Regions from separate parts of the Aliiroseovarius crassostreae genome, predicted to be linked through region 3. Evidence: riboswitches for the same ligand, from Rfam matches in the RefSeq annotation. Region 3 holds a riboswitch; each other region holds the start of a gene.
What was found. Region 3 has a riboswitch for cobalamin ahead of K3J57_RS00405 (DUF1636 family protein). Riboswitches for the same ligand answer to the same signal wherever they lie in the genome.

Region 1 (7,831 bases), 590 kb from region 3:
CCCGATGTGATGGTGGCGCGGGGGGTGCCGGAAGAGGCGATCAAGCTGGCGGAAAAGCGGCTGATTGCAGTGAACCGCGCCTGGGAAGAGATCAATGCACGTCAGGGGAGCCACTGACCCATGCGTATCGCTACCTATAATGTCGAATGGTTCAACACGCTGTTTGATGATACGGGGCGCCCGATTGCGGATGCGGAACTGGCCACAAGGAGGGGCGTGACCCGGCGGGCGCAGCTCAAAGCGGCCGGGGTGGTGTTCAAATTGCTTGAAGCCGACCTGATCATGGTGGTCGAAGCCCCAGATGAAAATCGCCGCCGTTCGACCGTGAAAGCTCTGGAAAGTTTCGCGCGGATTTTTGGCCTGCGGGCACGTAAGGCTCTGATCGGGTTTGCAAATGACACCCAGCAGGAAATCGCGCTTTTATATGACCCGGACCAGTTTGAGGCAAAACATGATCCTTGGGGGGCGGCACAGGGCCAGTATGCGCCGCGCTTTGACGGTGCCTTCCATCTGGATCTGGATGTGGATGCCAATCCCGATCCGGTGGTGTTTTCCAAACCCCCGCTGGAGGTGGCGCTGACACTGCGGAAAAACGGGCAGAAACTGCGCCTGATCGGGGTGCATGTGAAGTCGAAAGCCCCGCATGGGGCCCGCAATGCGGAAGAGGCGATCCGTATCAGCATCGAAAACCGCCGCAAGCAGATGGCGCAATGTATCTGGATCCGGCAACGGGTGGACCAGCTTCTTGAAGCGGGGGAACAGGTGATTGTGCTGGGGGATTTCAACGATGGTCCGGGGCTTGATGAATATGAAAAGCTGTTTGGCCGGTCAGGGGTGGAAATTGTAATGGGCGAGGGCGAAGGCCCCTGTCTGTATGATCCACATGCGGCACGCTTTTTGGCGCGCCCTTCGGCGGCCCGCATCAGCTCTGCCCGGTTTTATATTGCGAGCCAGAAGCGATATTTGCAGGCGCTACTCGACTATATCATGATTTCCGAGGACCTGCGCGGGTTTGACCCGGTCTGGCGCATCTGGCACCCGTTTGACGACCCGCTCTGTTATCGGGCTGAGGCCCTGCGCGAGGCGCTGTTGACCGCCTCGGATCACTTTCCGGTCACGCTGGATATTGATCTTTGACGCTTGCGCACTGGAAATACCGATCTCTGCGCCCCATATTTTCCGTATGAAACAGATCCTGAAACCCACCTTGCTGGCAGGGCTTGTTGCCTTGTCCTCCCCGGGGCTGGCTGAGACGGGCCAACCCCAATCCCCCCAGCCGTCTCCGCCGTCGTCCCCCGAGGGGGATCCCAAGCTGGAAGACGGTGCGGAATTGATGTCGCGCGGCTTGCAGATGTTGCTGGACGGGCTGGCGCAGGAAATGTCCCCGATGCGTGACGGGCTGGCCGAGGGCATGGCCGAAAATTGGGCCAGGCAATTGCACGAAGGCTGGCAGGATCTGATGGCGGAAATGGGGGATCTGTCTGCCTATCACCCGCCGGAAGTGCTTCCCAATGGTGACATTATCTTGCGGCGTAAATTGCCACAGCCTCCTGTCCCGCCTGAAGCTGCGACACCGGACGGGGGAACGGATCTGTAAAGCCGCACAAAGGCCTGGCCTGAAGGTCAGAACAGGGCAGCTCCCCGGCGCATGGCCATGACGCACCCAGGGGTGCGCTGCAGGCCGCTGGGGGAAAGCGGTGTCGTGCCGCGGTTCAATGCCTCGTGATTGTTGCGAGCGAAATCGAGCAGGGCAGAGATGTCCTCACCTTCTTCCACATCGCCGAAAACATGTGTTTCGCTGCGGGTGGCATGATAGGCCACGAGGCAGGTTCGGCCACAGCCCCCCATTTCAGCATGGCCCGAGATTTCAAACCCGTCCTCGATACTGTCGCGTGCGGCGGTGATGGCCTGTTGAAGCTGAACCATCATGGCATGACCTGCGGTGCAGATCTGGCCGGTATGGGGGCAGGGGGTGCAGAGAACAAGCTGCTGCCCCTTCTGGGTCGGTGTGGTTGTTGTGGTCTGTCCCACCGTCTGCATCTGTGTCCGGTACATGACGCCCTCCGCGCGTAAGATGCGGGATGGGGCGGGGGGAAGAGGGGGCATTCTGGCCGCCTGCGATCCTCCTGCCGGGGCACCCCGCCCGGGTTGAGTTTCATTAGATGGCAGGTCTCCTGACTTGCGGGTCTTGGCGGTTCTGATCCTTCCCGGGGGGCGCCCAGTGGTTTTTCAAAACAGCTCACCGCTTACAGTTGCGGGGGCAGTTGTGGAATTGGCCGAGATCCGACCGCACCACATTCCCTTTTCACCCGAAACTTTCTGGTGGAAAGATCCGGGAACCATCTGAGAAATGGGTGACGCAGGACGCGGCCGGTGTCAAGCAAGAAGCGTATGTGGGGAGGGGCATGAACAGGGACAAGAACGGGGGCAGGGGCGCTGCCCCTCGGCCTGGCGGCCTCACCCCGAGGTATTTTCAGCAAGAAAAAGCGAAGGCTCAGCGCAGAGTTTTGACGTTTGAGGTGGCGTCAAGTGCTGCACAGAGCGCGTCAAACCGGCTCTCGGCAACCTCGCCGAAAAGATCACGGGCTTCTGCGGCAAGGTGCAAATGCAACTCGCGTTTCTTGGGATACCATTTCAGCTCCGCCTTGTCCTGTGGCCCATCCACCGCGAACATGGCGCCAAAGCGCATGGCCTTGCCCAGAACCTCGGCCCGGATCAGGTCCTTTTCGCCGAGAATTTCAAACAGGTTTTCAAATCGCGATCCCTGGCGGCTGTTTTTATAGCGGTGCAGCAGGGACAGGCCGAGAAACACCCGTTCTTCATGGGTGAGCCCCCCAAGATTGGCGCGGGTGGCGTTGTCGAAACAGACTTCGTGACGATAGTCGGGGTGGGCGCGCCAGCTCACATCATGCAGCAGGCAGGCGGCCTTGATCACCCGTTTCTGGTCCGCCCGCGCGGATTTGTAAAGCGGGGTGAGAAAGTCATAGAGGGCTTTGCCAAAGCCAGGAACGCGCGCGTCCTTTTGTTCGGCAAAGCGGCAGGCCTCGATCAGGGGGTCACGTTTGCGAATGGGCTTTGGCATCTGTTCATAAAGCATCCCTTCGCGGATCCCGTAGGAGCTGACGGCGATTTCCTTGGGGCGAAATACATGGATCAAGCGTTTTAGCACAAGCGCGGCGATCGGAACCAGTGCCATACGGGTGGCCGAGGTGGAGGTGCGTTGCCGGATCTCTTCCAGATCCACCTTTTCAATCCAGCTCAGGGTTTTTTGTAGTGATTTCAGCGGCATGCGGTATTCGTGCAAAACCGTCAAAGGGTAGTTGCGGCGTTCCATGTCAAGCCGCGCAATGGCGCGCCAGCTTCCCCCCACGAGAAACAGGCGTTTGTGATCCGTGCCCATTTCGGCGGCCAGCTCATCCACCACCCGGGCGATCTCAGCCTTCAGCCCTTTCTTTCCGCCTGGGGTGTCGGCCAGTTTCAGCGGTCCGAGAGGGGAGGTGATGCGTTTGCCAACATGGCCTCCATTGATCCTGGCCAGCTCCAGCGAACTGCCGCCAATATCGCACATCAGCCCTTTGGCCTCAGGCCAGCCAAGCAAAACGCCCTGCGCAGACAGCCGGGCCTCTTCTTCGCCGTCAATCACGTAGAGTTTGAGCCCCGTTTCACGCAGGACTTCGTCGCGGAACTCCGGCCCGTCCGTGGCCTCACGCACTGCGGCGGTGGCCACCGCGGTCAGCGGGGGCAGGTGCATGCCTTTGGCCAGAAGCTGAAACCGTTTGATTGCGGCCAGCGCCCGCGCCCGGCCCTCTGGGTTCAGGCACCCGGTCTGGGCAAGCCCGGATCCGAGGCCGCAGAGGATTTTTTCGTTGAAGAAATAGGCGGGCGAACGGGCAGCACCGTCAAAAACCACCATGCGGACCGAGTTGGACCCCACATCGACCACGCCTACGCGCGACAAGGCACGGGCGGAGGGGTCTTCAAAGATCGGGCGACCAAACGGACCCCACTCGTCGGTGGAAGCTGTTGTATTCATGTTGGAAATCCCTGCCCGTCTTCCTGTTTCCTTGCTGACTATGCCCATTTCAGCAGCCCCGGGTCAATCCAGATCCGCAGGTTCTTCGGGGCTGTGGGCCAGTTTCGGCACGTCTGATGCCCCGGCGGATCCGCGTCCCGAGAGGGACGGATTTTCCATGAAGAACCGGTGGCAGTTGAACGGGTGATCCAGCGCGGACAGGTCGGTGCGGGCAAAGCTGCCATCTGGCCCCATCACCCAGCTCTGCGCCACATCCGCCAAGTTCGCGGCCATGATCTGGCTGACGATCTGTGCCTTCACCGTCGCGTTCTTGACCTCGACCAGGGTTTCCACCCGCCGGTTCAGGTTGCGCCCCATCCAGTCGGCGGACGAGATGTAAACGCGCGCTTTTTTCGACGGCAGCCCGTGCCCATTGCCAAAGCAGACGATACGGGAATGTTCCAGAAAACGCCCGACGATGGATTTGACCCGGATGTTTTCGGACAGGCCTAAGATGCCGGGTCTGAGCCCACAGATGCCCCGCACCACCAGACTGATTTTTACCCCCGCCTGGGAGGCCTCATAAAGCGCGTCGATCACGTCGGGTTCGACCAGAGAGTTCATCTTGGCCCAGATTTCGGCCGGTTTGCCGTCTTTGGCCAGATCTGCTTCGCGCCGAATAAGCGCAATCAGCGTGGTTTTCTGGTTGAGCGGTGAAATGGCCAGGTTTTCAAGCCCCTGAGGTTCGGCATAGCCCGAGAGATAGTTGAAAACCTTGGTCGCATCACGTCCCAGCGCCGCGTCGCAGGTAAAGAAGCTGAGGTCGGTATAAATGCGGGCGGTAATCGGGTGGTAATTGCCGGTGCCATAATGGGTATAGGTCACCAGCTCATCCCCTTCGCGCCGCACCACGGTCGAGATTTTGGCGTGCGTTTTGTAGTTGATGAACCCATAGGTCACATGGGCCCCGGCGCGCTCCAGACGGCGTGATTGGCGGATATTTGCAGCTTCGTCAAAGCGGGCCTTGAGTTCCACCAGAGCGGTCACGGATTTCCCGTCCTCCGCCGCTTCGCACAGGGCTTTTACAATCGGACTGTCATGGGACGTGCGATACAGCGTCTGTTTGATCGCCACCACATTCGGGTCGCGCGCCGCCTGGTTCAGAAATCGCACCACCATGTCAAACGTTTCATACGGGTGGTGCAGCAACATATCCTTCTGGCGGATCGCGGCAAACATGTCCCCTTCGTGGTCCTGAACACGTTCCGGCACACGAGGACTGAAACTGGGCCACAGAAGGTCATGGCGATCTTTCAGCACCAGCTCACCCAGATCGGCCATGCCGATCATCCCGTCCACCTCCACGATCTCGTCACCGGACACGCGCAGTTCGCGTTTGATCATCCGCATCAGGGCATCGGGGGCACCTTTGGTGATTTTCATCCGCACCACTTCGCCGCGTTTGCGGCGTTTAAGAGCGGTTTCAAATTCGCGCACCAGATCTTCAGCCTCGTCTTCGACCTCCAGATCACTGTCACGCAGAATGCGGAAGGCGCAGTTGCCCTTCTCGACATAGCCAGGGAACAGGCTCGACAGATGTTCCAGCAGCAGGTCTTCCAGCGGCAGAAAACGACATTGACCCTCAGCGGCAGGCAGGCGCACAAAGCGGTTGATCTGTTGCGGGATCGGAAGCAGCGCCTTGAGTTTCTGCCGGTCCTTGCTGCGCTCAAGCTGCAGCGCCAGCGCAAAGCCAGTGTTGGGGATGAACGGGAAGGGGTGCGCCGGGTCAATGGCCAATGGTGAGAGAACCGGGAAAACCTGGCTCAGAAAAACCTGATCCAGATGGGCCTTGTCCTCCGGGGTAAGGTCGGCGCGCTTCTCGATAATGATGCCCTGGTCGCGCATCTGCCGGGTCAGCGTGTCATAGGTGGATTGCTGGCGCGCCATCAGGGCGCGGGCGTCCTGATTGATCAGTGCCAGCTGTTCGGCGGGCAGCAAACCGTCTGCTGCGGGGGTGGTCACGTCTTCGCGCACCAACTCCCGCAGCCCGGCCACACGCACGGTGTAAAACTCGTCAAGATTGGTGGCCGAGATCGACAGAAACCGCAGCCGTTCCAACAGCGGGACGCGCGGATTTTCCGCTTCTTCCAGAACCCGCCAGTTGAAGCCAAGCCAGCTCAGTTCACGGTTGAAAAACCGCTTTGGTCCCGCCGTCTCCTCGGGGGGTAATTCTGCCGCCTCCGGGAACGGGGCGTGCAGAAAGTCGGAAAGCGGCGTGTTGGGGGTCTCGGCTTTGGTCATGACAGCTCTATCGCGGTGTTTTGTAACGGCGATGTGACGTTACGCCTGCCTGCGTGGCTTGTCCAGCAAGCCGGCCCCACATGCCTGCCGCTTTTTCTTGTCGTAAATATCCTGGGGTGAGCGAGCTTGCCTCGCGAGGGGCAAAGCCCCTGAAGCTCGCCAGGTATCGTTGGATCACGGAAATTACTGGAAAGGCGTTAATCGCCACCGAAATCGCCACCAAAGTCGCCACTGGCCGCAATGCCCAACACCCGCTGGGCCAGTGCACGGGTGATCGGGCGCTGTTCGGACAGGGCGACCTGATCCAGAGCCTGCACCAGATGCCCCGCCGCCGCTAAAGACCGCTCCATCCGGGGCACAAGATAGTCGACCAGATTGGCATTTACACTGATCTGGCGGTCATGGAACAGTTTGACCAGAACCGCGGATAATAGCATGTCATCGGGGGGCTCCAGCCGGGCCAGCGTGGTGCCTTCCATGCGTGATCGCAGGTCGGGGAGGCGCAGCCCCCAGCGCGAGGGCGCATCTTCGGCGGTCAGCATCAGCCAGCCACCTTCGGCCAGAACCAGATTGTGCAGGTGAAACAGCGCGGTCTCAGACGCGCGGTCCCCGGCGATCCGGTCCACATCCTCAACCACCACCGATCCACCCGCAAGCGCCTCGATCACGGTTGTGTCCAGGCGGTCGGCGTGAATGATCTCCGCCCCGGACTGATCCGCCCAGACATGGGCCAGATGGGTTTTCCCCGTGCCGCCTGCGCCTGCCAGAACCAGTTTCTGATTGGGCCAGAGCGCCCAGCCGTTCACAATCGCCATCGCCGCCTGATTGGACGGCGTGACCAGAAAATCATCCACCCCCCGCGCCGGGGTCACGGGCAGGTCAAAGGCAAGTTGATCCTGCATCAAAGGTCCTTTGCCTCTTCTTCGGCTACGGTGTTCTGTCGACCGGCCACGCCTTGATAAAGGCGCCCGATCTTGTATTGCCCGATCACGAAACGGGCGATCACGCCGATGGCGGCGGCCACCGGCACGGCCACCAGCATCCCGACAAACCCAAATAGCGAGCCAAAGACAGACAGAGCCAGCATCAGCCAGACCGGGTGCAGACCCACGGAATTGCCGACGAGTTTCGGGGTGATGATGTTGCCCTCAAGGAACTGTCCGGCAAAGAAAATTGCGGCCACGCCGCCCAGGCTCCACCATTCGCCCCAGAACTGAAACAGCGCCAGGCCGATCGCAAGGGCGCCGCCCACCAGCGCACCGACATAGGGGATAAAGGTGATCAGCCCGGCAATGAACCCGACCACAAGGCCGAATTGCAGCCCCACCAGCATCAGCCCCACCGCGTAATAGCTCCCCATCACCAGACAGACAGAGCCCTGCCCGCGGATGAAGCTGGCCAGAACCTTGTCGATATCGCGGGCAATTGTGCGGATTGTCGGGGCGTGATCCAAAGGCAAAAGCGCATCCACCTTCGCCACCATGTGATCCCAGTCCAGCAGCAGGTAAAAGGCGACAA
Region 2 (7,831 bases), 310 kb from region 3:
GCCAAAACCGGGGTGGCAAACGCCAAGATCCAGGGCCTGTGGGAAAATGCGCCAACCCAGGCCAATGACCTGACCGGGGTCAGCTGGGCCGAGTGATCGCAGGCCATCTTCAAACTGACCATATTCAATCTGACGGGGCGGCAAGGGCGGCCCCGTTTTCCATTCTGGCGGACGCTGGGGGCGTTGCCCCCGAGCCTTCGGCTCTCCCCCGAAGCGCTTCGGTTTTCACCTGAGACAGGGAAAAACCGAAACGCCGCAAGAGCTATCAATGTCATGGGCGTTTCGGAATAAACATGTGCCGCAAGTTTCTCCCGAAACGCTTTAGGATATTTTTGGCAAGAGGAGGATGGCAGGTGTTCTTTTCCTCTTGCTGCAAATATCCCGGGGTGAGCGAGCTTGCCTCGCGAGGGGCAGCGCCCCTTTTGCCCGAGCCAGCGGCGCAGCCGGTGGCGAGGCATCAAGCGCACCGTAGGTGCTCCTTCTGGTCGGGCCGAGCGGGGAATGCCGAGATCAGGAAGGGATGACGCCGGCCTGAGAGCTGCGCCGTTTCAGCATTGCTTCGCGCCAGGTGATATAGCTGACCGCGGACATGATCATCGCGGCACCGGCGATCACCCATCCATCCACCGGTTCGTCAAAAAGCGCATATCCCATGATCACCGCCCAGATGATCTGCAGGAATGCCACCGGCTGGGTAACTGATACAGGGGCCTCGGCAAAGGCGCGCGACATGGCATAGTGACCACCGGTGGCAAAGCCTGCCACCGCCACCAGCCAGGCCAGCTGTATCCCGCTGGGCGTGACCCAGACGATCCAGGCAAAGGGCGCCAGGGCCACGGTCACGGTCAGCGACATCATCGCCACCACCACCGCTGCCGAGGTGATCGACGACAGCCGCTTTGCAATCAGATAGGACCCTCCCAGTCCGATTGCGGTAAAGATCATTGCAAGATGCCCCGGGCCAAGCTCTCGTACCCCCGGGCGCAGGATCACCAGAACGCCGAGGAAGGCCACCCCCACCGCACTCATCCGCCGCCACGAAACACTCTCCCCCAGGAAGAGGGCGGCCCCCAGCATGACGTAGATCGGGTTGAGGTAGTTCATCGCCGTCACCTCGGCCACGGTGATCTGGGTCATGGCGTAAAACCAGCACAGCACCGCCATCGTATGCACCACCGCCCGCGCCAGAAACAGGGTCCAGCTGCGCCGGTCAAACCGCGTCTGCGCGATGCGCCCCAGCGCGGGGGCCACGAAGATCAGCCCGAACAGAAAGCGCAAAAACGCAGCCTGGGTCGAGGGCAGGCTCTGCCCCACATGTTTCACCATTGCATTCATCGCCACAAACATCAGCCCCGCAGCCAGCATCCACAGGATGCCGGACAGGGCCCGGTTTGGCGGTCGGTTGGGCGCCGGGTTGGGGGTGGGGCTGCTGCGCGTCATGGGGTGACATGATCGGATTGCACCCGGCTTGGCAAGGGAAACCCGCGCGGCCCGCCTTTGCCGCCGCCCATCCCGCGCCCCCTCCCGCGCCCTGCGCATTGGTGTGGCAATTTGCGACCTGCCCCCGGCCGGTCCGCCCGCTATGTTTGCATCACCCCGCGCCGCCTGCGCGCAAAACCTGCCAACAGGAGCCCCCATGCGTCTGATGCCTTTCCTCTTTACCGCGTTCACGCTCGCCACATCGCCACTCTGGGCCGAGGACACCACGGATATCACCGAGCTGCGCAATGATGTCTGTTCGCATTGCCATGGCGCAGAAGGAGAGGCGTCGAGCCGGATGTATCCGCGCCTCGCCGCGCAGAACCGCGACTATATCGAGAAACAGCTGCGCAATTTCCGCGACGGCACGCGGGAAAGCGACATCATGAACGGCATGGCCGAAAACCTGTCGGATGCGCAGATCACGGCACTGGCGCAATATTACGCGGCCCAGCCTCCGCTCAAACACCGGGTGCGCTCGTCGAAACAGGCGCTGGAAGCGGTCGGATACTACATCTATCACGAGGGCAATGAGTATACCAAAATCCCGCCCTGCGCCGATTGCCACGGGGAATTTGCAGCAGGCGATGCCTCCCTGCCGCGGCTGGCCGGCCAGCACCGTCATTACGTGGTGGAACAGCTGATGGCGTTTGAGGATCGGTCGCGCACCAATGACAGTGCGATCATGCATTCGGTGGCCAAGAACCTGACCGAGCTGGAGATCAACGCCGTCGCGCTTTATGTAAGCGGGCTGGTCGAGGAGTGATCCGCCGCCGCGGCGTTTTCGCGGCGCATTTGGTCGAAAAACGGATTGCCTGCGGAGCGCGGGCTTCCTACAACTGACCCGCCGGGGAGGCCCCGGCACACATCATTTTCAGGTGCTGCTGATGCGGCCGACCGCGCAAGGGGTTGGCGACTGAGGCGGAGAATCGGGAAGGCAGTGCAAACCTGCCACGTGCCCAACGCTGTAAAGGGGACTGGCCGCAACGATCCACTGGAGCTCGCTCTGGGAAGGACGCGGTCGGGAGGAACCTGAGTCAGAAGACCGGCCTGAAAATCATACTGCGCCGTGTGGACAACGGGGCAAGGACATCCATCAAGGGGAATGATATGGATATGGCCAACCCACAAACATCTTTTGACAATTGTTTTGACACGGCAGAGCGCGAGGCGCTTTACAAGACCATCTTTACCCGGCGCGATGTGCGCGGACAGTTCCGGCCCGACCCGATCCCGGATGACGTGCTGACCCGCGTGCTGATGGCCGCGCATTACGCGCCCTCGGTGGGGTTCATGCAGCCCTGGAATTTTGTCGTGATCCGAGAGGACGACACCAAGCGCAAGGTCCATGATCTGTTCGAAACCGCCCATGGGGAAGCGGCAGAGATGTTCGAAGGCGCCAACCGCGACACCTATCGCCGGCTGAAACTGGAAGGGATCCTGGAAAGCCCCGTCAATATCTGCATCACCTGCGACAAGGATCGCGCGGGGCCCGTGGTGATCGGGCGCACCCATGAACCGGTCATGGATGTCTATAGCAGCGTCTGCGCGGTGCAGAACCTGTGGCTGGCCGCACGCGCCGAAGGGCTGGGGCTTGGCTGGGTCAGTATTCTGGACCACACCCGCCTGCGAGAGGTGCTCCATATTCCCGACCGCGTGGTCCCCGTGGCCTATCTGTGCCTTGGCTATGTGTCACATTTCTTTGACCGGCCCGAGCTGCAATCCGCGGGCTGGCGTCCGCGTCTGCCGCTGGAGGAGCTGGTGAATTTCGAGCGTTTCGGGCAAGGGTCGGAAGACCCCGACGCGGTCGCGCTTCTGGAGCAGATCAGGCAGACCCAGCACAGGCTTGAAGACGGCGGGTATTCAGGCGATTTCGCACAGGCCACCTGTGACGCTGCACCAGAAACCTGACGCTTCGGCTTTGCCCGGAATGCACGCAACCTGTTGAAGTGGCTGTTTTTTGGCGCCACTTCATGCCTCAGATCAACTGCGCACCGCCGGAAGGGATATCCGTATTTCGGGCGCTAGGAGCCTCTTTGTGCTTCTGGTTTCCCCAAACACTTTGTTGGTTCGGATCTGCCCTGCTACCCAACAAAAAACCCCGACCAATGGCCGGGGTTTTCATCTTTGATCCGAGGCGGCTTAGAGCTGCGCCAGCACCTCATCCGAGGCTTCGAAATTGGTGGTGACACGCTGCACGTCATCATCATCTTCAAGCGCGTCCACCAGCTTCATCAGCTTCTGCATGCTCTCCAGATCCAGCTCGGTGGTGATGTTCGGCTGCCAGATCAGCTTGGTCGATTCCGTCTCGCCCAGCGCGGCTTCCAGCGCGGTGGCCACTTCGTTCAGGTCGGTATCGGCGCAGGTGATGCGGTGGTTTTCCTCATCGCTTTCGCAATCCTCGGCCCCGGCTTCAATCGCCGCTTCCATCACGGTGTCGGCATCCCCCACCGAGGCGGGATAGATCACTTCGCCCTTGCGGTCGAACATGAAACCGACAGAGCCGGTTTCGCCCAGATTGCCGCCGTTTTTCGAAAAGGTCGAGCGCACGGTCGACGCGGTGCGGTTCTTGTTGTCGGTCATCGCCTCGACAATCACCGCCACACCGTTGGGCCCATAGCCTTCATAGCGGATTTCGTCGTAATTCTCGGCCTCGCCACCGATCGCCTTCTTGATCGCGCGGTCGATCACATCCTTCGGCACCGATTGCGACTTGGCTTCTTTCACCGCCATGCGCAGGCGCGGGTTCTTGTCCGGGTCCGGGTCGCCCATCTTGGCGGCCACGGTGATTTCCTTGGCAAGCTTGGAAAAGAGTTTCGAGCGGGCGGCGTCCTGGCGACCTTTGCGGTGTTGGATGTTTGCCCATTTTGAGTGGCCAGCCATGGCGACCTCCGTAATTCATGCATGTCCGTATCAGTTGACGCGTTCATTACCCCATGCGGTGGCCGGGGGGCAAGGGGGGCATGGCCCGCCCGAAGATTTGCCTCTGGACTATGCTTTGCGCGCGCGGGCCTGACGGCGCTTTGCGGTCATCCGCAACCCATCGCGAATATTCAGCCCCATCAGGGTCAGGTTGACCCCGCCGGCCAGCAGTTCGATCCCCTGCACCACATAGAACACCAGGTCAAACTCATCTGATTGTGCCTTGTGATCAAGGAAGAAGGCGGCGGGCAACAGCACCCCCAGCCCGGCCAGCGCAATGACCGGCATCCGTTTCTTTTTCGCTGCAATAATCGGCCCCTTGCGTGTCTTGCCCAGGGCCATGCCGGTGGCCCCCACGGTGGCCACCGCGGGGATCAGCACAACCAGCCCATAAAGCACCAGCCGCTTGACCATGGTGATGGTCTCATGGCCGGCAAACAGCTCGGTGATCAGGGTTGAGGACCAGAAGGTCAGGATGGAGAGGAAGGCAATGGTGCCTGCGGCGGCGTGCAGTTTCGGTGTCATGTAAGATCCCTTTTCTTGTGGCGCGATTCTTTTACATAGCTTGCTATATAATATTGCATAGCAGGCTATGTAAAGCTAAAACCCCCCTATGCGTTTTCAAAAAGACATCTCTGCCGGGTATCTGGCCAATCATCTGGCGCGCCTGTTTGCCAAGGCGCTGCAACACAGGATCCGCGATCTGGGGCTGAGCGTGGGCCAGTTTCCGATCCTTCTGGAACTGTGGGCACAGGACGGCCAAAGCCAGAAAGAGCTGGTGCAGAAGCTGGATCTGGAACAGGCCACCGTGGCCAACACATTGAACCGGATGGAACGCGACGGGTTGCTGCGACGGATGAAAGACCCCAGCGACGGGCGTGCGCAACGGATCTGGCTGACCGATCAGGCCAAGGCACTGCGGGACCCGGCCTATGCGGCGGCCAATGCGGTCAATGAACAGGCGCTCTCGGGCCTGTCCGAAGACGAGCAGGCGCAGTTTCTGGCGCTGACCCAGCGCGTTGTCACCCGGCTGCGTGGCACGTCCGAAACGCTTTAGGCCCGCTCATCCTTGGGGGAGCCCATCACCACATGGGTGACGATCTGCTGCACCTGTGGCAGCGTGCCCAGTTTTTCGGTGTGGAAGAGCTTGTAGCTCGCAAGATCCTCGGTCTCGACCCTGAGCAGATATTCCACTGTGCCGGTGATATTGTGGCACTCGCGCACCTCGTCATACCGGGTCATGGCCCGTTCAAACGCATCCTGTGCTGCCTTGGTATGGGTGTTCAGCCCCACGGTCACATAGGCGGCGAAGCCGTGGCCCATCGCCACCGGGTCCAGCACGGCGCGATAGCCCTTGATCACCCCTGCCCGTTCCAGCTCCTGCACCCGGCGCAGGCAGGCAGAGGGCGACAGGCCCACGCGATCGGCAAGCTCGGTATTGGGCAGGCGCCCGTCGCGGGATAGTTCGCGCAATATTTTGCGGTTGATCTGGTCAAAACTCGTCATTGATTGTGAAGATAGCGGCAGAATGCACAATTTTGCAATTCCAAAGCGCCTGAATTGCCCAACACTTGAGAGGACAACAGGATGCCCACGGGATGCTTCCATGACACTTGACCTCTTCACCGCCTTCCTCGCCTTTGCCTTCGTGTCCTCGATCACGCCGGGGCCGAACAACCTGATGCTGATGTCCTCCGGGGCGAATTTCGGCTTTCACCGCACCATCCCGCATATGCTGGGGATTGGCATCGGTTTCACCGTGATGATTGTGCTGGTGGGCGCGGGGCTGATGCAGGTGTTTGACGCGGTTCCGGTGAGCTACACGGTGCTGAAGGGTCTGTCGGTCGCCTATCTTCTGTGGCTTGCCTGGAAAATCGCGCGTGCCGGCGCGCCAGGTAAGGGACAGGGAGCGGGACAGGCGGGCGCCACCCCGATGACATTTCTGCAGGCCGCGGCCTTTCAGTGGGTCAATCCCAAGGCCTGGGCGATGGCGCTGACCGCGATTTCAGCCTATGCGCCGGATCGGACCTTGCAGGCGGTGCTGGTGGTGGCGCTGATTTTCGGCGCGGTGAACCTCCCCTCCGTGTCGGTCTGGACCCTGCTCGGCCAGCAGATCCGCCGCGTCCTGACCAACCCGGCCCGGCTTACCGCCTTCAACGTGACCATGGCCGCCCTTCTGGTGGCGTCGCTTTATCCGGTGCTGTTTGGCTAACCTGCCGACCCGACGCGCATTTTCCCCGTGGTCAGAACTTCCCCCCGAGGTCAATGCACAGTATCCCTAAAGCATGACCACAGATCAGATCATTCTCTTTTCGCTTTTCGCCGCCGTCTTTGCCCTGCTGTTATGGGGCCGGTTCCGCTATGACCTTGTTGCCTTCACCGCCCTGATGCTGGGGGTGGTGCTGGGGGTGGTGCCCACCAAAGATGCCTTTTCCGGCTTTGGCCACCCAGCCACGCTGGTGGTGGCGCTGGTGCTTGTGGTTTCGGCCGGGCTGGTGCGCTCGGGCGCTGTGTTCCTGATCACCCGCACGCTGGTGGATGCAAGCCGCTCGCTGGGCGCGCATATCACGCTGATGGGCGCGGTTGGCGGGGTGCTGTCGGCGTTCATGAACAACGTAGCGGCCCTTGCGCTGTTGATGCCCGTGGACATGCAGACGGCGCGAAAAGCGGGGCGCGCGCCAGGCCTGTCTTTGATGCCTTTGTCCTTTGCCACGATCCTTGGCGGCATGGTCACGCTGATCGGCACTCCACCAAATATCATCATCGCGTCCATTCGTGGCGATGCCATGGGTGAGCCGTTTCACATGTTCGACTTTGCCCCGGTGGGGGGCGTGACCGCGCTGGCCGGGCTGATCTTCGTGGCACTTGTCGGCTGGCGCCTGATCCCGCAACCCGACAGCAGCGAGGCCGCCCGCGATCCGATGGCGGACGCCGGGAACTATGTCGCGGAACTGACCGTGCCGGAAGACAGCAAACATATCGGCAAACGCCTGAAAGAGCTGCTGGAGGCGGCCGAGAAAAACGATGTCGCCATCCTTGGCCTGGTGCGGGACGGCAAGCGCCGCTATGGCACCCAACGCAACACGATGCTGGCGGCGGGGGATGCGCTGGTGCTTGAGGCCCGCCCCGAGGCGCTCGATGAATTTCGCACCGCCCTTGGCCTGGCCTTCGCCGAAGAGGCGCGGCAAGAGAAGCTGACCGCCGAAGGGGCGGGGCTTTCGAAAATCGAAGTCGTAGTGCCGGAAACCGCCCGCATTGCCAGGAAAACCGCTCAGGCCATCGGGCTGGGCTGGCGGCGCAGCACGGTCTTGATGGGAATTTCGCGTGCGGGCAAACAGATCACCAAACAGGTGCGCAAGACCGAGATCATGCCGGGCGACATCCTGCTCCTGCTTGTGCCCGCAGGCAAAGAGGCGGATGTGATCGAATG
Region 3 (7,831 bases):
ATCACGAAGGCGTCGGGCTGGGCGAAGACGGGCTGCATGATTTCGCAGGGCTGCCTGAGGTTCAGACCGCCCTGACAGGAGGGGTCGGTGTCACCCTGCGCACCCGTGACGACGATTATGGTCGCCACCCTCTGAACTCGATCAGCCGCGACACGGGGTATCGGGTGTTCATCGCTTATCCGGTGCTGTCCGACGACCGCGTGATCGGCGTTGTGATGCTGTCACGCACCCCCCTTAGCTTGCGCAAATTTGTGTTCCGCGAGCGTGACCCCCTGATGATCATGGGCGTCTTTACGCTGTCCGGTGCGCTACTGCTCGGGGCACTGTTGCTGCGCCTCATGTCCCGTCCAATTCGCGGGTTGCGCAACGAGGCGCGCGCGATTGCAGCGGGGGACAAGCCCCGCTCGGAACCCTTGCGCCACTATGGCGTGCGTGAGTTGGCAGATCTGGGTGAAAGCATGTTGTCGATGGCGGATACCCTGGATCAAAGATCGAATGAGATTGCGACCTATACTGATCACGTCACCCATGAATTGAAGTCGCCAGTCACGTCGATCTTGGGCGCAGCAGAACTGCTGCAAAGCGACGCCCTCAGCCCAGAAAACCGCGCCAAGCTTCTGGGAAATATCAGCAGCGAAAGTGGGCGGATGAACATCTTGCTGACGCGGCTGCGCGAGATGTCTCAGCTGCGGCAAGAGACACAGAAGGGCCCGGGGGAATTGGCGGCGATGCTGCCGGATATCGACGGGTTGACGATTCAGATCGACCAAAACAGCACCCGCGAAATCCCTCTTTCCGTTGCGCATGGCGAAATCATCCTGCTGCACATGGCGCAGAATGCGCTTGCCCACGGTGCGCGCAAACTGACGCTTCAGCACCAAAATGGCGTGCTGAGCATTCGGGATGATGGCGAGGGGATCTCGGAAAATGATGCCGCGCAGTTGGCCGATCCCTTTTTCACCACCCGCCGTGACCAAGGGGGCACTGGGATGGGGCTGGCCATCGTCACCGCCCTTCTGGACATCTATGGCGCGACGCTGTGCGTGATCCCGAACGAGGGCGGTGCCGTGTTCGAGATACGTTTCTGAGCTGTGGATATCCGCAAACTGGGATTGGATTTCAGCTTTGGTTTAAGTAGCAGGCACTAGCTGGCGAATAATCCAACACTTTGTTTGGGTGACGTGGCAACTTCAGTTGTGCCGATAAATCTCTGGCATGGAGAGTATCCCTCATTTTCTGTCTCATGCATCTCGGGGATACCAAACCGCATGTCCGGTTCGCGAATCTAAAGGGTGGTCAGTGATGTTTGAGGGATGAGCGTTTCATGCCAGAACACAGAAACTCACTGCTTATTGCAATGACTTGGGTACCTACCGTGTCTCTAAAACCAAACGAGGCCTCAGCGATTGAACGCTAAGGCCTTGGTCTGTGGGACGTCACGAGCCTTTGACGCATTCGGCTGCCAAAACTTCAGGAAACAAGGAATTCACGTCACTCAATTCCGACCCAAACGTCAAGCATTCCTGACCCAATACGAAAAGCGGTCCTTCGTCAATGCTGCGGCGAAGGTGTCAAAAGAGCCCACAGCGGAAGTGTTAAATTTGTGCTGCGTGCGCTGCACTGGCGAAAATTTTGATGCTGCAATACGGCGTAAGAACCAGCCATTCGTCACCCCTCAGCATAGATATGGCGGCCTAAGATCATGTAGCAGGACTTTTCTGCCGTTGGTTGTGGTTTATTCGACGACCGCTTTTGCACCATACCGACCAAATCCAGCTGTCGATTTGAAGCTTGCTGCAAGCCCATTGACTCGGGAAATTTATTGTCCGAAACAATCCCGGATGGTTTTCGGAAGACAAACGCGCTTTCGGAATGAAAAGGGAATACGGTGAGGAAGAGCCAATCGGCGCCAAATCCGTGACTGCCCCCGCAACTGTGAGCGGCGAGCGACCCCGATGAACACCACTGAACGCACAGCGTTTGGGAAGGTTCGGGCAAGCAATAACCCGCAAGTCAGGAGACCTGCCATCAAAGACGTAACTTCAACCCGGGCGGGGTGTCCGGACAGGAGGCCATGATGGCTTTACGGATAAAACCGTGTGAAAATCGACCTGTGTTTGCCCCGCTCTATCGCGGAGGGCGACATGGGCATACCAAATCACAGAATTACCATCTGCACATCATGCAAACACAAGGGCAAGACCTGTCGCCCCGGCTATGAACTGATCGAACGGCTTCGCGCGGCGATTGATGCGGCGGGTGACACGATCAGTGAAGAGTTCGAGATCTCGGGCGTTGCCTGCATGGCGGGCTGTGCGCAGCCCTGCACGATTGCGTATCACAGCACACGCAAAGCAACTTATCTGTTCGGCGGCATTGACCCCGATCAGGACATTGATGATCTCGTTTCTTTCGCTCAGCAATATGCCGTCCTGGGGGATGGTTGGTGCTCATCCGTCGATCGGCCCGGTAAGCTGCGCACACATACATTGGCACGGGTTCCGGCCATGATGCTTGCCGTCGAAGACAGCGCGGCACGCCTGTCATGAGCGCCGCAAGTCTGGTTGCTGACAATATCAGCTGGGCGCCTCATCGGTCTCTGCCGCGTCTTCTCCACCCCGTCAGCTTTGAGCTTCAGTCCGGACAGGTGCTGGGGGTGGTCGGCCCGAACGGCGCGGGCAAGTCCACGCTGTTGCGCATGATCTACCACTACCAGCAACCAACATCAGGGCGCATTTTGGTGGACGGAGAGGATATTTGGTCCCTTCCGCCGAAGGCAGCGGCCCGAAAGGTTGCGGCCGTTTTGCAAGAGCAACCCGGTGCTTTCGGGTTAACCGTGCGCGATATCGTTACCCTGGGCCGCACACCGCACCGTTTGGGGTTCTCGACCCCCGGTGCGCAAGATGCCGAGATTGTCGATGCGGCCATCGTTCGAATGGACCTTCAGCACCTGATGCATCGTGACCTCGGCACATTATCTGGCGGTGAACGGCAGCGTGTGATGGTGGCGCGCGCGTTGGCACAGCAACCACAAGTGCTGGTGATGGACGAGCCGACCAATCACCTCGACATCCGCCATCAACTTGAGATTCTGTCGCTGAGCCGCACGCTTGGTCTGACCATTGTCGTGTCCTTGCATGACCTGAACATGGCCGCCGATGTCTGCGACGCCGTTCTTTTGCTTGAAGATGGCCACTGCAAGGGTTTCGGCCCACCCGAGGACGTGCTGAGTGAGCTTCAGGTGTCCCAAACCTTCCGCGTCACAGCGCATCGCGAAACGCTGAGCCTCAGCAATACTCAACACCTTTCATTTCATCTGCCGAGCTAAAGGAAGCCCCCTATGAAACTTTTCCAAACCCCACTCGTATCCGGCGTGTTGCTGGCTGTGATGACGACAACGGCCTTTGCGCAAACCACCGTGCAAAGCTGCAACCGTGAAGTGACCTTTGAAGAGCCGCCTAAGGCGGCAATCGCGCACGATGTAAACCTGACCGAGATGATGTTGGTCTTGGGTCTGGCCGACCGCATGGTGGGCTACACTGGTATCTCTGGCTGGAAAACGCTGGACGAGACGATGACAGCAGGCGTCGAAGAACTGCCCGAGCTGTCTGCGAAATACCCGAGCAAAGAGGTGTTGATCGGCGCGGATGCGGACTTTTTCTTTGCCGGTTGGAACTATGGCATGAAAGTCGGGGGGGACGTGACGCCCAAGACGCTCGACCAATTTGGCATCACAGTCTATGAGCTGACCGAAAGCTGCATCCATATCGGTGAAAAAGACGCCGCCAGCATGGATGACATGTATAATGATCTGCTGAATCTGGGCAAAATCTTTGGTGTTGAAAATAAGGCCAATGCACTGGTTGAAGGCTATCGCACTGATCTTGCTAACTTCACCGCCTCTCTGTCGCCGCTTGCCAAAGCCCCGCGCGTCTTCGTCTATGACAGCGGAGAGGATGTCCCGTTCACGGCAGGCCGCTATGCCATGCCAAACGCATTGATCGAGGCCGCCGGTGGCACCAACATCATGAACGACCTTGAGAAAAGCTGGGCCACCGTGGGCTGGGAAGCTGTGGTCGAACGCAACCCCGAAGTCATCGTGATTGTGAACTACGGAGAGGTGACAGCCGAAGAGAAACGCAACTTTATGATATCCAACCCGGCCTTCGCGGATCTGGATGCTGTGAAGAACGACCGTTTCGTAACGCTGGAATACGTCGAAGCCACACCAGGCCCGCGCAACATTCAGGCGGTGAAAACACTCGCTGCGGCTTTTCGGGATGAATAACATGTTTGCAAGGGCAGCAGACAGTCGCAGCACCAGTTTCCGTTTTGTGATTGGGGGCGGGGTCGTCCTGCTGCTCTTCTCTATATCGATTGCGATCAGCGTGGGCGCCATATCGGTGCCCCTGCCAACTGTCTGGGGCATTTTGGTTAACAAATTTGCCCCGGACACCATCACGCGAACTTGGTCCACCGGGCGCGAGGCCATCGTCTGGGACATTCGCTTTCCCCGTGCGCTTTTGGCGTGTTTCGTGGGGGCAGGACTGGCCATAGTCGGAGGTAGCCTTCAAGCGGTCACGCGTAACCCACTGGCCGATCCCCACTTGCTGGGTATTTCGGCAGGCGGTGCGTTTGGCGCCATATTGGCATTTTTACACACTGGCATGTTTCTTGGCCTTCTGACGGTGCCCTTATTTGCCTTCCTCGGTGCGCTAGGGGCGACGCTGTTGGTGTTGGGCGTGTCGCAGTTTGCCTCGGCCACTAGCGCTGATCGCCTGATCTTGGCTGGTGTGGCCGTGTCCTTCATCGTCATGTCCCTTGCCAATATCCTGATCTTTCTAGGCGATCCTCGTGCTACACATACAGTGGTCTTCTGGATGCTCGGTGGGTTGGGTCTGGCACAATGGAGCCAGCTGATATATCCGTTGGTGGTCTTGGTGCTGTGCGGCAGCTATCTTTGGTTGAACGCCCGCAATCTGAATGCCATGACCATCGGCGATGAAACCGCATCAACCCTAGGTATTCCCGTCACCCGTTTCCGGTTGATGATTTTCATGACAGGCGCATTGATCACTGGCGTGATGGTCGCTTTTTCTGGCATCATCGGCTTTGTCGGTCTGATGGTCCCGCATATCGTCCGCTTGCTGGTGGGAGGTGATTACGCCCGGGTTCTGCCCGCATCCGCGTTGTTTGGAGCAATCTATCTCCTTTGGTCTGACATCCTGGCACGCACAATCATGGCTCCTGACGACATACCAATTGGGATTGTGACCGGGTTGATTGGTGGTTTGTTCTTTATTTGGTTGTTGCGACAGCGCCGGGGTTGATCCCGGAATAGCTGCGTCAGCAAAAAGGCGGTTCTGTCCCGCATTGCGATGATCGGTGAACGGCATCTCGAACGGCAGGCTTTCGCAACCACTGGATGATTGGTGGTGCCGTAACGAACCATGAACGTCGCTGAAGGAAGAACTATGTGTCGTCTGACAATAGTTTTAATGGCGCTCTGGGGAGGATTCGAACCCCCGACCCCTTGATTCGTAGTCAAGTACTCTATCCAGCTGAGCTACCAGAGCGCGGTGAGGGGGATTTACTGAGTCTCGTCCGGGGGTGCAAGAGCGAAAACACAAAAAGTGGAGGTTTCTTCAAAAATATTTTCAGGGGATTGGACGGCAAGTGGGCCGCCAGGGGTGCGCCAGAGTGAGGATGTAAGGTTAGTGCTTTTTTGCAACATTAGTGTCGATGGGCCATATTTTGTGTTTTTCCCCGTCATCGAGACTAGGAATTATGGCAAAATTGCGGTAATTCACTCGACAGAGCAACAAAATGGCCAAGAAAAACCAAGGCCAACATATTGAGGTAGGCGGTAGCATGCAGGCGATCAACTTTATCGTCCGTGACCATACTGGTTTTGTCCAGCATGGCGCACTTATTGAATCCGGTATTTCCGACAAACTTGTTTTGGGTGACGATGGGGCTGTGTCCCTGAATATTCGTCGCTCGGATGTGCGTGAATATCTTCGCGCGGGCGAAAACCTGGAACTTTATCTTGCAGATGGGCGAAAAATCGTTCTGGAAGGCTTTTTTGCCGAGAACGGTGTGCAGGAAAATCGCCTGTATCTGAATGAAGACGGTGTGCTGATTGAAGCATCACTGGACGCCAGCGGACAGGTGACTTTTACCGAGGTGACCGCCTGGGGCAAGTGGAGTCATCTTGATGCGTTGATCTTCCCGGAAAGCCCGGTTGTGGCAGAGGCCGTGGTGGCGGCTGAAGGCGAAGAGGTTACGCAGGCAATTGGCCTTGGCCTTCTGGGCGCCGGTGGTGGTGCTGCTGCCGCTGGTCTCATTCCCGCAGCCGGGGCCCTGGCTGTTGGTGGGGCGGTGCTTGGCGGCGGTGGCGACGGTGATGGTGATGGCGATCAGGCCACCCAGGCGACTGTCGATGATCCGGAGGTGCCCGTCTCTGTGGGCGGCGATGACGGAGAGACTGTCACGATCACCGGAACCGGAGAGCCGGGTGCAACGGTAGAGGTGACAATTGGTGACCGGACCGTCACGACAACCGTAGGTGAGGACGGCACCTGGACTGCCGTGTTTGATGGCGACGATTTCCCGGATGATGGCGCCTATACGGTGACAGTGACAGTGACGGAGGAAGACGGAACCGTCCATACGCCGACCGGTCCGGAAGTGACGATTGATACCACGCCGCCTCTGGTTGATGTGACCCATGGCACCGTTTCAACCAATGTGGTTGTCAATGGTGAGGACCATTCTGATGGTGTTGAAATTTCGGGAACCGGAGAGCCGGGAGCCGCAATTGTCGTGGAAATTCAGGGGGTCATCCACTCCACCACTGTGAGTGAGGATGGCAGCTGGAGTGTTACGTTCTCGCCTGCTGAAATACCGGCCGGAGAGTATGAAACCGCCGTGGTGATCAGCTCAAGCGACAGTTTTGGCAACACAACCACGATCACCGACACCCTGTCGATTGATACCGCAACCAGCTTGACGCTGACCGAAAATGCAAAACTGGCGGACAATCTGAGCACATCCGCTGCGGATGCAAATGTCCTGACCCATCAGGAGCTGAGCGGGCCGGATGGCGGCCTGACCCTGACCGGTGTCGCGGAAGCCGGGGCGACAATTTCTGTAAAGCTGGGTGAGGTCACCCGAACCGTTGTCGCGGATAGTGACGGCAACTGGAGTGTGGATTTCAGCGCAACGCAGATCCCTTCCGGTCGTTACGAAACCACAATGACCATCACCTCGACCGATATTCATGGCAACACGACGTCGATGGATCAGACCATTCTGGTGGACACGTTTGTCGGAGATCTGGCCCTGGTCACGCCGGTGGCTGGCGATGATGTGATCAACGCGTCGGAAATGGCATCGGGCGCTGTGATCTCTGGTCAGGTTGAGGCCGGATCGACGGTCACGGTTGTGGTGGCGGGCGTGACCAAAACCGTCACAACGGATCCTGCTGGTGATGGCAGCTGGAGCGTCAGCTTCAGCGCCACTGACCTGCCTTCGGGCACCAGTGACCAGACCGTGCAGGTCAGCGCAACCGATATGTATGGCAACAGTCACACCCTGCCGGCCCATGGCATCCGGATCGACACTGAAGTGACCGATATGGATGTCACCAACGCGTATCTCGGCCAGGGCACGGGCGGCGAAGCGGTGGCGCTGGGCGGGGCTGACACCGTCAATGCCGAGGATTTGTCTGGCGGGATGACCTTCACCGGGACCACCGAAAAGGGGTCATCTGTCTGGGTGTCGCTGGATGCAACCAGCAACACCGATCCCGCCGCGACCTGGGTGCAGG
Region 4 (7,831 bases), on a different replicon from region 3:
GTTCGTCCCACCCACATTGCCGAGGCCGGATCGCCCAGAACCGCGCCCCATCCGCCAATAAAGCGCATCCTTCCGCTGATCTGGGACGCCACGAAAGACCCGGTGCCGCAATGGGCAAGATATCCGTCCTCTTCCCCCAGCACACCTTTGAGCGCGGCAGGCTGGTCATCTTCGATCTTTGCATGGGCAAAGGGCAGGGCCGCGCGGATCGCGGGGATCTGCGCCGGGCTGATAATCCCGGCCAGTCCAAGATAGCTGGGCAGGGCGGCAAGCTGGTCTGCCGTCTGGCCGGAGCGGTGCGACAGCAGATCCAGACAGCGCCTGATCTCGGCCATCGCGCCCTCGAAATCGGAGTTCACATTCACCGACCCGCCTTCGACGTCATGCCGGGTGGTGCCACAATCCAGCACCATCCGGCATTTGGTGCCGCCGCCATCCACGGCGATGACCGGTTGCGTCTGGCAGGGGGCGGAGGGGGCGGAAGGTGATGTCATGGTCAAACTGTAAACCGCAGATGACGACAAAAGAACAGGCCAAACTCGGGCTGTTTGCAACGCCGTGCCGGATCACAGGCGCCGGTCCAAAGGCGGGGGCGGGTGATGCCGCTTGCTTTCCCAATCGCGCTGCGTATTTTGGGGCGAACTTTTTTGATCGGAAAACCTGCCGTGAATATGATGTCTACCTTCGTCAAACCGATGCATCCCGAGGGGCGTCGGTTTGTTGCCATTTTTGCCGCGATCACCGTGGTGCTGTTTTTGCTGTGGGAGCCGCTCGGCTGGATCGGGGTCGGGCTGACCGTCTGGTGTTACTATTTCTTCCGCGATCCCGAACGCATGTCGCCGGTGCGCGATGATGTAATCATCAGCCCGGCGGACGGGGTGGTGTCGCTGATCGAACCGGCGGTGCCCCCGGCGGAACTGGGGATGGAAGACAAGCCGCTGACCCGCGTCAGCGTGTTCATGTCGGTCTTCAACTGCCATGTGAACCGGATGCCGGTGGGCGGCAAGATCGTCAAGATCGCCTATCGCCCGGGCAAGTTCTTCAACGCCTCGCTCGACAAGGCCAGCAAGGACAATGAGCGCAACAGCCTGCGGATCGAAATGCCCGACGGGCGCGACATTGCCGTGGTGCAAATCGCGGGTCTCGTGGCGCGCCGCATTGTCTGTTTCACCGGCGAAGGGCAGCGTCTGGGACTTGGGGAGCGGTTCGGCCTGATCCGTTTCGGCTCTCGTCTGGATGTTTATCTGCCGGAAGGGGTCGCGCCGATGGTGCGTCTGGGCCAGACCATGATCGCGGGTGAGACGCTGATTGCAGAGCTGACCGACGCGTCCGAGGCAGACGGCAGCGCCGATGCTTGATGACCCCCAAAAGGCGCCCCGCAAGGTTGCCCTGATCCAACTGGTGCCGAATGTGATGACCGTGGCGGCGGTCTGTGCGGGTATGACCGCGATCCGGTTTGCCATTCAGGGCCATGTCAGCTGGGCGGTTGGGTTTATCTTGCTGGCGGCGGTGCTGGATGGTCTGGATGGCCGGATGGCGCGGCTGGTCAATGGGCAGTCCGAAATGGGGGCCGAGCTGGACAGCCTGGCCGATTTCCTGAATTTTGGCGTGGCGCCCGCATTCATTCTTTATTTCTGGGGGCTGCAGGATCTGCGCTCTCTGGGATGGCTGGCGGCGCTGACCTTTGCGATCTGCTGCCTGATCCGTCTGGCGCGGTTCAATGTGGGCAACAAATCCGAACAGGGCGGCAGCTCGGCGCATTTCGTTGGGGTGCCCGCGCCGGCCGGGGCGCTTTTGGCCTTGGTGCCGATCTATCTGGACCGGGTGTTTGTGCAGTCGGGCCCTCTGCCGGACGGGATCACGGTGCTTTACCTGATGCTGGTGGCGTTCCTGCTGATCAGTCGCATTCCGACCCCGTCTTTCAAAACCACGCGGGTGCATCGGGAGCATGTGAAATACGTGCTGGTTGCTGTGGGCGTGTTCGGGGCGGCCTTTGTGACCTATATCTGGCTGACGCTCCTGCTGTGCAGTGTGGCCTATCTGGTTCTGGTGGCCCTCGGGGCGCTGCGGATGCTGCGCGACTGACAACGTGACAGTCCCTGCGGGTGGTGATTCGCCGCGGATTTGGGTGGCGGCTTTAGGGCCCGTTTTTCTTACCTTTTCAAATGTGATTGAATTCAACGCCTTGCGCAAACTCGCGACCGACTGTCGCCTGATTGCGACCTGTGGAAAGGGGCGCTGCATCTTGACATCCGGGGCCTTGATCTGACATTCAGACCCTGTGATCGGTTCCGCGCGAGCAGAGGCTCCGCGGTAGCAATAGGGAATACGGTGAGGTGTAGCCAACAGGCGCCAATTCCGTGACTGCCCCCGCAACTGTGAGCGGTGAGCGACGCTGAACATGCCACTGGGAAGCCGCCGAAAGGCGCCTCGGGAAGGCCAGCCAAGCTTTGACCCGCGAGTCAGGAGACCTGCCGGACACTGGGCCAGGGAGACCTTGCCCATTTCCAACCGGACGCCGGGGTGAGCGTCTGGCCCGGCGGTCCCAGAACGAAAACCGGACCCACCGTGCCAACTCCCCGTTGTTCATTCCTGCTTGCAGGGCGCGCGAAAGACGTGTCCGCACTGTCGAATGAGGACGATATGAAAACGACCCTTCTGGCCAAAGCACTGGCCATTTCCCTTCCCGCATTGCTGCCGGTCACGGCCTCTGCGCATTTCCAGCTGAACTATACCAAGGATGCGCTGATCGCGCGTCCGGGGGACGTGCCGATGGGGCTGATCTTCTGGCACCCGATGGAAAACGGGCACGCAATGGACATGGGCCAGCCGCAGGAATTTTTCATGGTGCATAATGGCGAAAAGACCGACCTGATGGATCGTCTGGAGCCTGCGACCTTCAAAGGGGCCTCGAACGAGGCTGCCGCCTATCGGGCCAGCGTGCCGGTCAAACGGTCGGGCGATTACGTGGTGGTGACGGTGCCCGCCCCCTATTATGAGCAAAGCGAAGACATCTATATCCAGCAGATTGCCAAGGTTGTTCTGAATCGCAACACCCTGCCCACCGATTGGGATCAGCCGGTGGGTCTGCCGACCGAAATCCTGCCGCTCAACAAACCTTATAACGTGATCACCGGCTCGACCTTCTCGGGGCAGGTCCTGTCCGAAGGGAAACCCGTTGCCGGCGCCGAGATCGAAATCGAATATATGGCGGCCGAACCGGATCTGGAGCGGTTTGCCACCTCCGGCAGCACCGTTCAGCCAATGGGCGGAGGGAGCATTGTTGCGCTGACGGATGCCAATGGCGTCTTTACCTTCGGCATTCCGAAATCCGGCTATTGGGGCTTCGCGGCCCTGGGAACCGGACCTGAGACGGAACATGAGGGCAAGGAACTGAGCCAGGATGCCGTGTTGTGGATCCGGGCGGAGGATCTGAAATGACGCGCGCATTCCACAGTCAAAAAGGGGAGGGGGCAGAATGCATATCGTAGATGGCGCCCTGTCCAACCCGGTGGTGATTGGCGGTGCGGTTCTGGCCGTTGGCGGGCTTGCCATGGGCCTGAAGGATCTCACCCTTGAACGCATTCCTGCGGCAGGTGTGCTGTCGGCAAGCTTTTTTGTGGCCTCGCTGATCCACGTGCCGATCGGGCCCAGTTCGGTCCATTTGATCCTGAACGGGCTGGCCGGGCTTGTGCTGGGCTGGGCCGCCTTTCCGGCCCTGTTTGTCGGGCTGTTGCTGCAGGCGGTGTTCTTTGGGTTTGGCGGTCTGACCGTTTTGGGGGTGAATGCGGTGAATATCGCGCTGCCTGCGGTGCTGGTCGGGCTGGCGTTTCGCCCGCTTGTGGCGCGGGGCTCTCCGCGTCAGGGCGCGATCTGGGGGGGCATCGGCGGGGGTATGGCCATCGCGGCCACCACCATTGCCGTGGCGATTTCCCTCGCGCTGACCGGGGATGAGTTCCTGCCCGCTGCAAAGCTGGTGTTTTTTGCCCATATCCCGGTGATGGTGATCGAGGCGTTGTTGTCCGGCGCCGCCATTTTCCTGGCCCGCCGTGTCAAACCTGAATTGTTCATGGATGTGAAAGGAGGGCTGACATGATCCGGGCCTTCTTTCTGACCGCGCTTCTGGCGTTGCCGGTCCTGCCGGCTTATGCCCATAACGTGATTTCTGCCGTCTTCCCGTCCGGATCGAATATCGAGGGCGAGGTCGGGTTTTCCAATGGGGACATGGCCGTTGACCTGCTGATTGAGGTGTTTGATGAGGCGGGCACCAAGATCGGAGAGACCAAAACCGATGCGGACGGGTTCTTTCTGTTCACACCGGCCCAGCCGATCACCCATGTGTTTCGGGGCGATCTGGGGGCGGGGCATGTGGCTGAGGTGATCATGCCCGGTGCGGAAGTGGCAGAGCTGATGGGGCAAAGCCCCACCGCCCCCAACCCCGCCGCCGCGGCGTCGGTGCTGCAAGGTGTGCCCGGACAGATGATGGCGTCAAATGCCGGGCTGTCTGATCAGGCCCAATCCGAGCTTGCGACCATGCTGCGCACCGAATTGCGCCCGCTGCGCAAGGAAATCACCGCGCTGAAGAATGAGGCGAATTTCCAGTCCATCCTTGGCGGGATCGGCTATATTTTCGGCCTGTTCGGCGTGGTCTTCTATATCGCCGCACGGCGCAAGATGGGGGATGGACAATGACCTATGTTCTGACGGGTGTCGAAAAACCCCTGTCCGGCTTTGGCGCCTTTCGCGCCGCCGTCTCTGCGCTGGACCCGCGGATGCGGATCGTGATGACCCTGGCCTATGCGATTGTCGTGGTTGGGCTCAGTGACCTTCGGGTCCTGACCGGCGCCATGGGCCTGTCGGTCTGGCTGCTCTGCCTGTCCGGCCTGCCGTTTCGCCAGACCCTGAAACGGATGGCGATGATGGACAGTTTCATCATCTTCATGCTGGTGCTGCTGCCCTTTACCATGCCGGGGACGCCGATCTTCACGATCTGGGGGGTTGCCGCCAGCTGGGAAGGGTTGTGGCGCGCGGTGGAAATTGCGCTGACCGCCAACGCGGTGATCCTTGCGGTGATGACACTGGTGGGCACGATGGAGCCGGTGACCATGGGGCATGCGCTATTTGCGCTGAAAACCCCGGCGCGGCTGGTGCATCTGATGATGTTCACGATCCGCTATATCGAAGTGCTGCGTGAGGAATACCTGCGCCTGCGTGTCTCGATGAAACTGCGCGGATTTCGCCCCGGCACCAACTGGCACACCTATCGCAGCTATGGCTATCTGGTGGGGATGATGCTGGTGCGGGCGATCGAGCGCTCCGAACGCATTCTGGCGGCGATGAAATGCCGGGGGTTCTCGGGCCGTATCCTGCTGCTTGAAGAGTTCCGGCTGAGCCGGTCCGACATCCTGTTTGCCCTGTCTCTGGCGGTTGCATTGCTGACACTGATCGGCGCCGAGGTTCTCTATGCCACTCATTGAGCTGGAAGATATCCACTTTGCCTATCCGGGGCTGGACCCGGTGCTGGAAGGGGCGGCGCTGCGGCTGGAACCGGGGGAACGCCTGTCGCTGGTCGGGCCAAACGGGGCGGGCAAATCTACCCTGCTCAAGATCATCATGGGGTTGATCACCCCCATGAGCGGCACGGTGAAAGCCTTTGGCAAACCCTGCATCGCCGAGGCGGATTTCCACGAAATGCGCCGTCGGGTCGGGCTTGTTTTCCAGGATGCGGATGATCAACTGTTCTGTCCGACCGTCGCCGAAGATGTGGCCTTCGGGCCGCTCAACCTGGGCAAATCCAAGCACGAGGCGCTGGCGATTGTGGACCGGGTGCTGTCGCGCCTGAGGCTGATCCATCTGCGTGATCGGGTCACTCACAAGCTTTCGGGTGGTGAGAAGCGACTGGTCACGCTGGCCACGGTTCTGGCGATGGAGCCCGAGGTGCTGATCCTTGATGAACCCACCAATGCGCTTGACCCGGACAATTACGCCCGCCTGATCGAAATCCTCAAAGGGTTGGATCAGGCGATTCTGCTGGTCAGCCATGTGCCGGAATTTCGCTCTGAAATCGCGCCGGAAGGCTATCGGCTGGAAGGGCGCAAACTGGTGCGATTCTGAAAATACCGCGCCCTCCGGACCTGTTCGGGGGGTGATTTCCCGGAGCGTGTTACAGTTTTTATCAAAACTGCAACCCCTCGTGGCGTGACCGGTTTGCTGCGCGCGGCGCGATCTGCTACACCCTGACAGAAGGTTCGCCGCCAGTTGGAGAATGTGATGAGCAGATTGACAGGTCGCCGTCCGGTTCATGAAACCTATTACACGAAAATCAAGGAAATGATCCTGTTTGGAGAGGTGCTGCCCGGTCAGCCACTGACCATTCACGGCTTGGCAGAGGCGATTGGGGCGGGGGTGACTCCCGTGCGTGAAGCCATTCGAAAACTGACCACGGAAGGCGCGCTTGAAGTTCTGGAAAACCGGCGTGTGGCGGTTCCGGTCATGACCAAGGAGCGGTTTGACCAGATCGAAATCCTGCGTCTTTCAGTTGAGCCAAAATTGGCAGAGATGGGCGCTAAGCGTCTGGATAAAAACGGTATTGATGGCTTAGAGGAAATTGACGACGCCATGGGCGAGGCGATTGATCTGGGCGATATCCGGGGCTATCTGGAAACCAATTACCGGTTCCATTTTGCGCTATATGCCCCATCTGAGGCCGATATTCTGTTGCGCCATGCCGAGATGCTCTGGCTGCAGATTGGCCCCTCCTTGCGGGTGGGGTGTGGCCGGTTTGGCACGTCAGGTCAGAGTGACCAGCATATGGAAGCGATCCGGGCATTGCGGGCAAAAGATCCGACAGCCGTCGGGGCTGCCATGGCCGAAGATATCCGCCAGGGTATGGGGTTTGTGCAAAAATCCCTCACCGCATGACCCTCGCTGGCCGGGTGCGCGGTGAAGGAATATCTTGACGCGCTGCACACTTTTGATCAAAAGTGCATCCAGATCTGAGCGCCCCATGTCAATTGGGCGTCAAAGGAGGACAGATGACACAGGATCGCCGCAGCGGCTGGATGAGCACCCTGCCCGAAGAGTTTACCGAATACGCACGCGGGCGCCGCGTGGAGGAGGTGGAATGCATCATTCCCGACCTTGCCGGTACCTCGCGCGGCAAAGCGATGCCCGCGGTCAAATTTGACCCGGACGAGGCGCTGGCGCTGCCGATTTCCCTCTTTTACCAGACGATTTCCGGCGAATATGTGGACATGGAGATCGAGAACCAGTGGCTGGAGCGCGACGTGGTGCTGCACCCGGACATGTCCACCGCCAATGCGGTGCCCTGGGCTGATGATGCCACGGTGCAGATCATCTGTGACATGTTCACCCGCGAGGGGGATCCGTTGCCGATTGCGCCGCGCAACCTGCTCAAACATGTGGTGGGTCTTTACCGGGCGCAGGGATGGGATCCGGTGGTGGCGCCAGAGCTGGAATTTTACCTGACCAAGCCCAATCTTGACCCGAATGAACCGATCGAAGCGCCGATCGGGCGCACCGGGCGGCAAGGGGCCAGCCGTCAGGTATATTCGATGTCGGCGGTGGATGAATACGGGCCGGTGATCGACACGATTTTCGACTTTGCCGAGGCGCAGGGGCTGGAAATCGACACGGTCATCCAGGAAGGCGGGGCTGGTCAGATCGAGATCAACCTCAATCATGGCAACCCGGTCTATCTGGCCGATCAGGTCTTTCTGTTCAAACGCACCATTCGCGAGGCCGCGTTGAAAAACGGTGTTTTTGCCACTTTCATGGCCAAACCGATGCGGGATGAACCGGGCAGTGCGAT

Region 1: it holds a riboswitch for cobalamin, as region 3 does, so the genes downstream of both, K3J57_RS03340 (DUF1636 family protein) here and K3J57_RS00405 (DUF1636 family protein) in region 3, are expected to answer to the same signal.
Region 2: it holds a riboswitch for cobalamin, as region 3 does, so the genes downstream of both, bluB (5,6-dimethylbenzimidazole synthase) here and K3J57_RS00405 (DUF1636 family protein) in region 3, are expected to answer to the same signal.
Region 4: it holds a riboswitch for cobalamin, as region 3 does, so the genes downstream of both, K3J57_RS15970 (DUF4198 domain-containing protein) here and K3J57_RS00405 (DUF1636 family protein) in region 3, are expected to answer to the same signal.

The regions. Positions count from the first base shown of each region.
Region 1 covers NZ_CP080772.1:682,131-689,961, forward strand. Annotated here, with positions in the region: gene K3J57_RS03325 (molecular chaperone DjiA) at 1-117, shown strand, start outside; gene K3J57_RS03330 (endonuclease/exonuclease/phosphatase family protein) at 121-1,137, shown strand; gene K3J57_RS03335 (hypothetical protein) at 1,184-1,597, shown strand; gene K3J57_RS03340 (DUF1636 family protein) at 1,624-2,055, opposite strand; cobalamin riboswitch at 2,148-2,359, opposite strand; gene K3J57_RS03345 (Ppx/GppA family phosphatase) at 2,495-4,033, opposite strand; gene K3J57_RS03350 (RNA degradosome polyphosphate kinase) at 4,097-6,313, opposite strand; gene K3J57_RS03355 (HdaA/DnaA family protein) at 6,511-7,215, opposite strand; gene K3J57_RS03360 (AI-2E family transporter) at 7,215-7,831, opposite strand, start outside.
Region 2 covers NZ_CP080772.1:404,508-412,338, reverse strand. Annotated here, with positions in the region: gene K3J57_RS02045 (ABC transporter substrate-binding protein) at 1-96, shown strand, start outside; gene K3J57_RS02040 (DMT family transporter) at 511-1,440, opposite strand; gene K3J57_RS02035 (c-type cytochrome) at 1,637-2,245, shown strand; cobalamin riboswitch at 2,346-2,547, shown strand; gene bluB (5,6-dimethylbenzimidazole synthase) at 2,596-3,390, shown strand; gene K3J57_RS02025 (YebC/PmpR family DNA-binding transcriptional regulator) at 3,622-4,362, opposite strand; gene K3J57_RS02020 (hypothetical protein) at 4,471-4,926, opposite strand; gene K3J57_RS02015 (MarR family winged helix-turn-helix transcriptional regulator) at 5,015-5,458, shown strand; gene K3J57_RS02010 (Lrp/AsnC family transcriptional regulator) at 5,455-5,907, opposite strand; gene K3J57_RS02005 (LysE family translocator) at 6,008-6,613, shown strand; gene K3J57_RS02000 (SLC13 family permease) at 6,687-7,831, shown strand, end outside.
Region 3 covers NZ_CP080772.1:96,367-104,197, forward strand. Annotated here, with positions in the region: gene K3J57_RS00400 (ATP-binding protein) at 1-1,088, shown strand, start outside; cobalamin riboswitch at 1,826-2,044, shown strand; gene K3J57_RS00405 (DUF1636 family protein) at 2,145-2,549, shown strand; gene K3J57_RS00410 (ABC transporter ATP-binding protein) at 2,546-3,328, shown strand; gene K3J57_RS00415 (ABC transporter substrate-binding protein) at 3,341-4,288, shown strand; gene K3J57_RS00420 (FecCD family ABC transporter permease) at 4,290-5,330, shown strand; tRNA gene K3J57_RS00425 (tRNA-Arg) at 5,500-5,576, opposite strand; gene K3J57_RS00430 (Ig-like domain-containing protein) at 5,827-7,831, shown strand, end outside.
Region 4 covers NZ_CP080773.1:199,441-207,271, forward strand. Annotated here, with positions in the region: gene K3J57_RS15955 (glucosamine kinase nucleotide-binding domain-containing protein) at 1-494, opposite strand, end outside; gene K3J57_RS15960 (phosphatidylserine decarboxylase) at 666-1,358, shown strand; gene pssA (CDP-diacylglycerol--serine O-phosphatidyltransferase) at 1,351-2,085, shown strand; cobalamin riboswitch at 2,270-2,493, shown strand; gene K3J57_RS15970 (DUF4198 domain-containing protein) at 2,644-3,441, shown strand; gene cbiM (cobalt transporter CbiM) at 3,479-4,096, shown strand; gene K3J57_RS15980 (NikL family nickel/cobalt ECF transporter subunit) at 4,093-4,692, shown strand; gene cbiQ (cobalt ECF transporter T component CbiQ) at 4,689-5,477, shown strand; gene K3J57_RS15990 (energy-coupling factor ABC transporter ATP-binding protein) at 5,464-6,114, shown strand; gene K3J57_RS15995 (GntR family transcriptional regulator) at 6,271-6,921, shown strand; gene K3J57_RS16000 (glutamine synthetase family protein) at 7,035-7,831, shown strand, end outside.